DNA from 2 places in the Pseudoclavibacter endophyticus genome. Region 2 is predicted to be linked to the other one. Evidence: riboswitches for the same ligand, from Rfam matches in the RefSeq annotation. Region 2 holds a riboswitch; the other holds the start of a gene.
The links. A riboswitch is a leader RNA that binds a small molecule or an ion and turns the genes downstream of it on or off. The one in region 2 is predicted to bind thiamine pyrophosphate.

Region 1 (4,873 bases), on a different contig from region 2:
CAGCACGAGCTCGAGTGCGAGCGCGATCGTCGCCGAAACCCAGTCGATCGACAGCAGGAGGACGGCCGCGAGGAACAGCGCCGCGCCCAGCTTCGCGACGGGGTTCGCACCGCCGATGCCGGATGCGCGGGGCGGGACGACGTGCGAGCTCGCGTCCGTGTCACCCTGGTCATCCCCGGTCCGGGGCACCGGCGCCGGCGCCGGCTCAGGGGAGCGCGCGTGAGCAGGCCCGGTCACGCGACACTCAGGGCCGCCTGGCCCCCTGCATCCATGATGCGTGCCAGCTCGAGTGTCTCGCTCGCGAGGGCCGCGACGAACCGCGAGTCGTGCGAGACCGCCACGATCGCACACCCGTCGTCGAGCAACGCCGCGCACCGGTCGACCATGTGGCGCCAGGTGCGCCGGTCCTGCCCGAAGGTGGGCTCGTCGAGCACGATGACCCGCGGCCGCGTTGCGAGCACGGTGGCGACGCTCAGCCGACGCTGCTGACCGCCCGACAGCTCGAATGGGCTGGCGTCGGCCAGCTCCACCAACCCGAGGCCGCGCAGCATGTCGTCGACGCGCGCGTCGACATCATCGCGGTCGCGGCGCAGAGCTCGGAGCCCGACGGCGATCTCGTCGCGCACCGTGCGGGCGACGAACTGGTGCTCCGGCTGCTGGAACACGGTTCCGATTCGCGTGATGAGGTGCTTCGACCGCCACGACCGCACGTCGGCACCGAGACCTTCGGCGAGCGCGGGCGTGGCGAGCACCTCGCCGGCGAGGGGTGGGTGAAGCCCGCCGAGCGTCATCGCGAGCGTCGACTTGCCAGAGCCGTTCGGGCCCACGATCGCGAGCAGGTGCCCCGACCTGACCGTCACGTTAAGGTCGCGCTGCAACGGGGCCGCGCCGCGCCAGCCGATCTCGAGATCACGCGCCTCGAGCAGGGCTTCGCCCGGAGACGACGGGGTCTCCGGCGCCTGGCCGTCCGTACCCTGGGCCCGCGATTCCGCGCGGGCCCGAGGCGCGATCTCGACGGGCCGCCCGGGCAGCCACACGCCGGCGGCAACCAGCTCGTCGCCGTGCTCGGCGACCACGCGCTCGAGGGGGCCGTCGTGCACGATGCCGCTTGGTCCGACCACGACGAGCCGGTCGACGTGGGGCGCCCACACGTCGACACGGTGCTCGACGACGACGACCGTGAGCCCGCCGTCGTCGGCGATGCGCCGGACGGAAGCCACGACGTCGCGGGTGCCTGACGGGTCGAGGTTCGCGGTCGGTTCGTCGAGCAGCAGCGCCCCGGGCCGCATCGCGAGCACTCCCGCGAGCGCGAGTCGCTGCTGCTGCCCGCCCGACAGGGCGTTCGTCGGATGCTCGTCCGGCACATCGAGCCCCACGGCGGCTTTCGCCACGGCGACCCGCTGCCAGATCTCGTCTCGGGGGACGGCGAGGTTCTCGCAGCCGAAGGCGATGTCGTCGCCGACGCGGGCGAGCATCACCTGCGAGTCGGGATCTTGCAGCACGAGCCCGCACGCGCCGCGAGCCTCGCGGGCCGGAACATCGTCGATCGTGAGCATGCCGGTCTCGTCGCCGTCCTCGTCGTCGCCGAGCACGCCGGCGATCCCGGCGAGCAGTGTCGACTTGCCGGCACCGGAGGCGCCGACGACAAGTACGCGCTCGCCCGGCTCGATCGTCAGGCTGAGGCCGGCGACCGCCGGTGCATCCCCACCGGCATGCCGCCAGCCCCAATCAACGGCACGGATGCGCGCGCCGGTCAGGAGCGACCCTCACGACCGGAGGCGAAACGCCTGAGCGCCCCCGTCGCGGCGATGGCCCTGAACAGCAGCCAGCTGACGATGCCCGCGAGCAGAGCACCGGACGTGATGACGGAGACCGAGTAGATCGCCATGAACGCGGGACCGGCGCCCACGTACCAGACGATGTTGTCGGTGATCGCGGCGGCCACGCCTGCGCCCGCACCGGCGAGCATGGCGACGGGCAGCGTGAAGCGGCGGTACCGGAAGGCGGCGAATGCCAGCTCCGCGCCGAGACCCTGCACGATACCGCTGACCAGTGTCAGCGCGCCCCACTCGGTGCCGACGAGGGCGCTGACCGACGCGGCGACCACCTCGACGAAGAAGGCCGCGCCCGGCTTGCGGATGATGAGGCCCGCGAGGACGCCGCCGATGAACCACGGCCCGCCGAGAATGCCCTGGAAGCCGGGCAGGATCGCCTCGACGGGTGCGCCGACACCGCGATACAGCTGGCCCCAAAGCCAGAACAGGAGGCCGCACGCGACCGCGAGCACCGCCGCGACGACGATGTCAACGGTGCGCCACCGCCGACGCGGGGCAGCGGCGTGCGCGGTGCCCGCGCCTGGCCGGGGGCCCGGAGATGCGGATGGCGCGGCGGCGGATGCGGTCGCGTCGCCGTGGTTGGACGGATTCGTCGATGAGTCATCGGTGCGCATGGCGTGCTCTTTCTCTGTGAAAGTGCACGGGTCGAGCCTCGCGGCGCGAAGCCCGGAGAAGTGCCTCCCTGCGCCGGCATGACCCGGATCAGGTTCGACGGTCGAAGGCCGCAGCCTTCCTCTCAGCCCGGTACGCCGGACTCCCGTGTTGCCGCAATGCTAGCCGACTCCGCGTCGTCGCGACGGCCCGCCTGACGGTGCTACTTCTTCAGCGCCTTGACGAGCCGCGGCAGCGTGCAGCCTGCGACCAGCGCAAGTGGCAACACCGCGACGAGCAGGGCGATCACATTCGGCTGGAAGCGGGTGCCGAACTCGTCGTTGATGTACGCGCCGATCGGCACGCTCATACCACCGCCGCCCATCCCGGCACCGTTGCCGCCCCGGTGGGACGCGTCGCTGCCCGAGTCGTCGGCACCCTGGCCACTGCCGCCCGAGCCGCCGGACTTGCCGCCGAAGTCGCCCTGACCTTCGCCGCCGCCGAAGCCGAGAGTGGCCATCGCGACCGGAATGACCTCGGCGCTGCCGAGTTGAACCTTGTCGCCGTAGGCCATGGGCACGCCCATGCGCTTGAGATTGTCGAGAAGCTGCTCGTTGATGCCTGCCATGGGCACCATGCTAGGCAGGTGGCGCGAACGGTGCCTGTGCATCTACGGCCCATGCGCGCCCGTTTCGCGTCTTGCGGGCCCGCTGCGCCCCGGCGGCAACCCGTCGGGTAGCTTTAGTGCGTCGGTCGCCCCACCACCGCATCCCAATCACTGGAGGTTTCATGCAGAGCTGGCCCGGATCGGCTTATCCCCTGGGAGCAACGTTCGACGGCACCGGCACCAACTTCGCCCTCTTCAGTGAAGCCGCGACGAAAGTTGAACTCTGCCTCTTCGACACCGAGGGCACCGAGACGCGAGTGAAGCTGCACGAGCAGGACGCGTACGTGTGGCACTGCTACCTGCCGCAGGTGCAGCCAGGGCAGCAGTACGGCTACCGCGTGCACGGCGACTACGACCCTCCGAGCGGTCAGCGCAACAACCCGTCAAAGCTGCTGCTCGACCCGTATTCGAAGGCGATCACCGGAGAACTCGTCTGGGACCACTCGCTGTTCAGCTACGACTTCGGCGCTCCGGACAGCTACAACGACGAAGACTCGGCTCCCCACATGAAGCGGTCGGTCGTCGTCAACCCGTTCTTCGACTGGTCGGGCGACCGCGCCCCGCGCACCCCGTATCAGGACAGCTTTATCTACGAGGCGCATGTCAAGGGCCTCACGGCCCTCCACCCCGACATCCCGGAGGAGCAGCGCGGCACGTACGCCGGCATCGCGCATCCCGCGATCATCGAGCATCTCAAGCGGCTCGGCGTCACCGCCATCGAGCTCATGCCGGTACACCAGTTCGTGCACGACGCCACGCTGCTCGAGAAGGGGCTGCGCAACTACTGGGGCTACAACACCATCGGCTTCCTTGCCCCCCACGACGAGTACAGCTCCTCGGGCTCCCTCGGCCAGCAAGTGCAGGAGTTCAAGGGAATGGTGAAGGCCCTGCACGCCAACGACATCGAGGTCATCCTCGACGTCGTCTACAACCACACCGCGGAGGGCAACCACCTCGGCCCGACGCTGAGCTTCCGCGGCATCGACAACGCCGCGTACTACCGGCTCGAGCCGAACGACCTCCGCTACTACACCGACTACACGGGCACGGGCAATTCGTTCAACATGCGCCACCCGCACTCGCTGCAGCTCATCATGGATTCACTGCGCTACTGGGTCACCGAGATGCACGTCGACGGCTTCCGTTTCGACCTCGCCTCGACGCTCGCGCGCGAGCTGCACGACGTCGACAAGCTCTCGGCGTTCTTCGACCTCGTGCAGCAGGACCCGGTGGTCTCGCAGGTGAAGCTCATCGCCGAGCCCTGGGATGTGGGGCCTGGTGGCTACCAGGTGGGGAACTTCCCCCCGCAGTGGACCGAGTGGAACGGCCAGTACCGCGACACCGTCCGCGACTTCTGGCGGGGCGAGCCGTCAACGCTGGGCGAGTTCGCGAGCCGCATCTCGGGCTCGGCCGACCTCTACGAGCACTCCGGCCGCCGCCCCTTCGCGTCGATCAACTTCGTCACCGCGCACGACGGGTTCACGCTGCGCGATCTCGTCTCGTACAACGAGAAGCACAACGACGCGAACGGCGAGGACGGCCGCGACGGCGAGAGCCACAACCGCAGCTACAACCTCGGCGTCGAGGGCCCCGCCGACGACCCCGAGATCAACGCGATGCGCTCCCGTCAGCAGCGAAACTTCATCGCGACCATGCTGCTCAGCCAGGGCGTGCCGATGCTGCTGCACGGCGACGAGTTCGGGCGCACGCAACAGGGCAACAACAACGTGTACGCCCAGGACAACGAGCTCAGCTGGGTGCACTGGGAGTCGGCCGACGA
Region 2 (4,873 bases):
GACAACTCCCCCGTACGACGGCCGGCGAGGTGGCGCGCGCCCGCCATCTCGAGCGCCGCGTCAACGGACGGCCCGATGCTCGCCGGGTCGACCGAGAGGTTCTCGAGTGGGAAGGCGACTTCGTCGTCGACGTCGGGCAGGCAGACGCCCGACTCGGGATCCTGCGCGACGACGCCGAGCACGTCGGCGAGCCCGGCGACCGTCACCGCGCCCACGTCGCGCCCCACGAGGCGAACCGACCCACCCGTCTCCGCCGCGATCGCATGCGGGACGGCGCCGTGGAGCATCCGGAGCAGCGTCGATTTGCCCGATCCCGACGGACCGAGCACAAGCATCCGTTCACCCGGTGCGAGTGAGAACGAAACGGGGCCGACGCCGTCGCCCGACGCAAACTCGGCCCATGCACCGCGGGTGTCGATCGCCGCGACGGGCGGCTCGCGCCCCTCGATTGCCACCGCTTCGCGCTGCGTCGGCGCCGAGACGGGCACCGAGCTATCGCCCATCACGCAGGGTCCGGTCCGCCGCATCGTCCGCGCTCGCGGCGGGGCCCACGGGGCGGGGCGGGGCCGCCGAGTCGCCCGATTCCGCCTCCGCGCCGATCGCGGTCTCGGCCTCAGCGACCTCGGCCGCGGCCTCGGCGCGCCTCGAGCTCGCGCTCGCCTGGCCGCCGCGCCGGGCGGTGGTGCGGGGCGTGTGGCCGGCCCGGCCAATGGCGAACTCGTCGAGCACCCCCGTGCGGGCAAGCGCGTCGACGATGACCTTGGCGAGCAGCCCGCCGAGCACGATGCCCGAAACGATCTGCATGCCGAGGCGCAGCAGCAGGATGTCCTGTCCCCACCAGTCGTAGCGCGCCGCGGAGTACCCGAAGACCAGCAACGCGCCGAGGGCTCCCGAGATCGCGAACAGGAGCCACGAGAAGCGCCGGTACCGTGTGACCGCGAACGGAAGCTCGCTGCCGACGCCCTGCAGGAGAGCGGCGAGCAGGAGGGGAGCGCCGACGGGCGATCCGAGGAAGACCACCTCGATGATCGAGGCGATCACCTCGGCGATGACACCGACGAAAGGGCGGCGAATGATCGCCACGGCGATCGGGGCGACGAGCAACCATCCGCCGAAGACGACGTGCTGGGCGAGGTCGCCGGCCGGCCCCATGGCGACCGCGAGCGCGTTCCACGCCTGCACGAGCGCCCAGTACAGGAAGCCGAAGACGGCGCCGAGCATGACCATGAGCACGATATCGCGCAGCTGCAGGCGGGGCGCGCGTCCCGCGAGGCGGGTCATGCCGACGCCTCCGTGTGGCTCGGGCTGTTGAGCGAGATGGTGGCGTGGCAGGTGACGTGCTGCACCGTGCGACCCACCATCGTCCATCCCGCGAAGATCGTGCCGAGCACGGTGCCCAGGTCGCCTTCGAGACGGGTGACGAAGTGCGCCGAGCCGCGGAACGTGCCGTTGTCGCGCGCGAGCTCGATCGCGGCGGAGATGTCTCGCATGTGGTCCGGCTCGACGCCGTCGGCGACCGGTTGATCGGCGAGTGGGTACAGCGCCCACTCCGCCGCGGCATACCGCCCCGTCTCCCGGGGCGCCGGAGCCTCGACGGACCTGGCTCCGGCCCCGCCCGGCGCCTCGCACACGGCCTCGCCGGGGCAGCCGCGCGAGAGGTGCAGGGCGACCGAGGCGTGATGGCCGGATGCGGCGATGGACTCGGCAAGATCGGTCACGGCGCGCAACAGCCTCGCCTCATCGCCGCCCAGATACGTGCTCACGTCGCCGGTCTCGACGACGAGGCCCTGCGTGTCCAGTGCGCCGAGCGCATCGGTGATGGTCTCGATATACGCGTCGGTCATGACGGCCACGGTGATGCGCGCCCCGACGCCGAATCGCAGCGGGTCGGCCTGAAGCTGCTCCGGCGTCGGATCGGCCGCCGCGGCGGTTGTGGCGGTGTCGGTCATGGTTCCTCCCGTGTGTCGGCGGTGCCGGTGCACCCGCTACACGGAAGGACGCCACGAGGGTCGTGGACGCGCCTGAGCTCGCTTCCTTCGCCGGCATGACCCGGATCAGGTTCAACGGTCGGAGTTCGAGTACTCCCTCTCAGCCCAGCTCACCGGGCTCCCGTGCAGTGCCGGACACGTTAGCACGGGCGCGACGCGGTCACAGGCGGCGGCGACGAGCTGACCGATCCCGTGGACGATTGCCCCACGGCCCACTCCTCGGACTCGTGTGCGCGACGCCCACCGAGATCGGTCACGCGGCGGCGGGCGCCGTGATGCGGCCCGCCGCGAGCGCCGCCCGGCGCCCGGCTCGTGTCGCGCCGAGCGTCGACGCGCTCGCACCGTAGCCGACCACGAAGAGGCCGGGCTCGCGCACGACCGTGACATCGTCTTCCCCGACGAGGAGGCCGCCGCCCGGCTCGCGCACGCGGAGCGGGGCGAGATGGCCGAGCGATGGGCGGAAGCCCGTCGCCCAGAGGATCGCGCCGACCTCCTCGTGCGAGCCGTCGGCGAAGTCGACCCCGCCCGAGGTGAGCTGCCGGATCGGCCCGCGCGAGACGAGCACGCCCCGCTCGATGCCCGCGCGGTAACGCGGCAACAGCGCGAGCCCGGTGTTCGAGACGACCGAACCCGACGGCAGGCCGCGATGCGTCTTAACCCGCACGCGCTCCTCGACGCCACGGCCCCACTCCGGATTGAACGACGCGTCGATCCACTGGGGCGGCCGGCGCGTCGACCACACGGTGTCGACGCCGTGCGCTTCGAGCAGGAGCACGAACTGCACGGCCGACGCGCCTCCACCGACCACGAGCACCCGCTCGCCCATGAGCTCGTCGGGCGAGACGAAGTCTCGCGTCGTGAGCTGACGCCCCTCGAATCGTCCTGGGTGCGACGGGACGAACGGGCTGTCCCACGTCCCGGTCGCACTGATGACCACGTCGGTCGAGATGACGATCACGGCGTCCCGCTCCGACCCGAGCGTCACTCCCCCGGCGCCGTCGGCGGTCGACCCCCCGGACACGGCTCCGCCCTCGCCGCGGGACACGCCCCGGACGAGAAAACCGCCGCCCTCACGCCGTTCGACGGCCGTCACGCGCACGGGCCGGCGGACGCGGAGTCCCTCGCGCGCCTCGTAGTCGCCGTAGTAGCGCTTGACGACCTCGCGCGCGGGCTCGGACGGATCGACCTCGCCGACCGGGAAACCCGGCAGATCGTGGATGCCGTGCGCGTCATCGAAGGTGAGCGCGTCCCACCGGTGGCTCCATGCACCGCCCGGTGTCGGGTTGGCGTCGAGGATCTCGAGGTCGACACCGGGTGTGAAACCGCGGCGCCGCAGGTGGTGCGCCGCGGCGAGCCCCGCCTGGCCGGCGCCGATGACGACGGCGCGCCGCACGGGCTCGGCGGATGCGACGGTGGTCATTCTCGCTCGTCCGCTCAGTCCCCGGCGCTCGCAGCGCCCGCCTCCGGGTCGGCGCCCTCAGCGCCCGTCCGCGCAGCTCCCGCCGACTCCGCCTCGCGCGCCGCCCGCACCTCGTCGGTGTCGAGGTAGGGCGAGCCGCCCGTCACGTTGTCGCCGCGGTTGGCCTGCGGCCGCGGCTGGCGGGGAGTCGTGTCGCCGTACTTGGCGCGCACGAGGCGCTCGTGCGTCGGCGCGGGCGCCGACTCGGGGTCGCGCCGCGACTCGAGCTCCTTGCGCACGACCGGCACCACCTCGCCGCCGAGCAGTTCGAGCTGATCGAGCACGATGCCGAGGGGCAGGCCCGCGTGGTCTTGCAGGAACAGCTGGCGCTGGTAGTCGCCGAACGCATCGTGGTAGGTCAGGATCTTGTCGATCACCTCTTGCACGCTGCCGACGGCGAGGGGCGTCTGGCTGCTGAACTGCTCGAGCGACGGCCCGTGGCCGTACACGGGGGCCTCGTCGAAGTAGGGGCGGAACTCCCGGTAGGCGTCCTGCGAGTTGCGCGCGATGTGGGTCTGCCCGCCGAGCCCGACGATCGCCTGTTTCGCGGTGCCGTGACCGTGGTGCTCGAACCGCTGCCGGTAGAACTCGATCAGGCGCAGGGAGTGCTGCGTGGGCCAGAAGATGTGGTTGGCGAAGAACCCGTTGCCGTAGTAGGCGGCCTGCTCGGCGATCTCGGGCGTGCGGATCGACCCGTGCCACACGAACGGCGGCACGTCGTCGAGCGGGCGCGGCGTCGAGGTGAATCCCTGCAGTGGCGAGCGGAACCTCCCCTCCCAGTCGACGACGTCCTCACGCCAGAGCCGGTGCAGCAGGTCGTAATTCTCGATCGCGAGCGGCAGACCCTGGCGGATGTCCTGCCCGAACCAGGGGTAGACGGGCGCCGTGTTGCCGCGGCCGAGCATGAGGTCCATGCGCCCCTTCGACACGTGCTGCAGCATCGCGTACTCCTCCGCGATGCGTACCGGGTCGTTGGTCGTGATGAGGGTCGTCGAGGTCGTCACAATGAGCCGCGACGTGCTCGCGGCGATCGCCGCAAGCAGGGTCGTGGGTGATGACGAGAAGAACGGCGGGTTGTGGTGCTCGCCGATCGCGAAGACGTCGAGGCCGACCTCTTCCGTCTTCTTGGCGATCTGGATGACGGCGTCGATGCGCTCCGCCTCGCTCGGCGTCTCGCCGGTGACGGGGTTGCGGGTGACGTCGCTCACGGACATGAGGCCGAACTGCATGGGCTGCTTCCTAACGTGCGGGTGCTGCGGCGAGCGTGCTGAGGGCGTTCGCAGGGACGGTATCACGTTCATGCGTATGCATAGATAGTGAACGCTCGAAGACGCCGGTTATTCCCGGGATGCAGCGGGACACCGAACGGGTCACGAAACGGCGGCGAGCATCCGCTCGAGCGCCTCACGCATCTCATCCGGGCCGC

Region 1: it holds a riboswitch for thiamine pyrophosphate, as region 2 does, so the genes downstream of both, F8O04_RS13120 (ECF transporter S component) here and F8O04_RS09115 (YkoF family thiamine/hydroxymethylpyrimidine-binding protein) in region 2, are expected to answer to the same signal.

What each region holds. Positions count from the first base shown of each region.
Region 1 covers NZ_WBJY01000004.1:39,202-44,074, reverse strand. The annotation lists gene F8O04_RS13130 (energy-coupling factor transporter transmembrane component T family protein) at 1-189, opposite strand, end outside; gene F8O04_RS13125 (ABC transporter ATP-binding protein) at 234-1,676, opposite strand; gene F8O04_RS13120 (ECF transporter S component) at 1,754-2,449, opposite strand; TPP riboswitch at 2,498-2,606, opposite strand; gene F8O04_RS13115 (hypothetical protein) at 2,650-3,054, opposite strand; gene glgX (glycogen debranching protein GlgX) at 3,216-4,873, shown strand, end outside.
Region 2 covers NZ_WBJY01000001.1:2,035,511-2,040,383, forward strand. The annotation lists gene F8O04_RS09105 (ABC transporter ATP-binding protein) at 1-503, opposite strand, end outside; gene F8O04_RS09110 (ECF transporter S component) at 493-1,281, opposite strand; gene F8O04_RS09115 (YkoF family thiamine/hydroxymethylpyrimidine-binding protein) at 1,278-1,949, opposite strand; TPP riboswitch at 2,015-2,123, opposite strand; gene F8O04_RS09120 (flavin-containing monooxygenase) at 2,242-3,408, opposite strand; gene F8O04_RS09125 (CE1758 family FMN-dependent luciferase-like monooxygenase) at 3,423-4,676, opposite strand; gene F8O04_RS09130 (helix-turn-helix transcriptional regulator) at 4,818-4,873, opposite strand, start outside.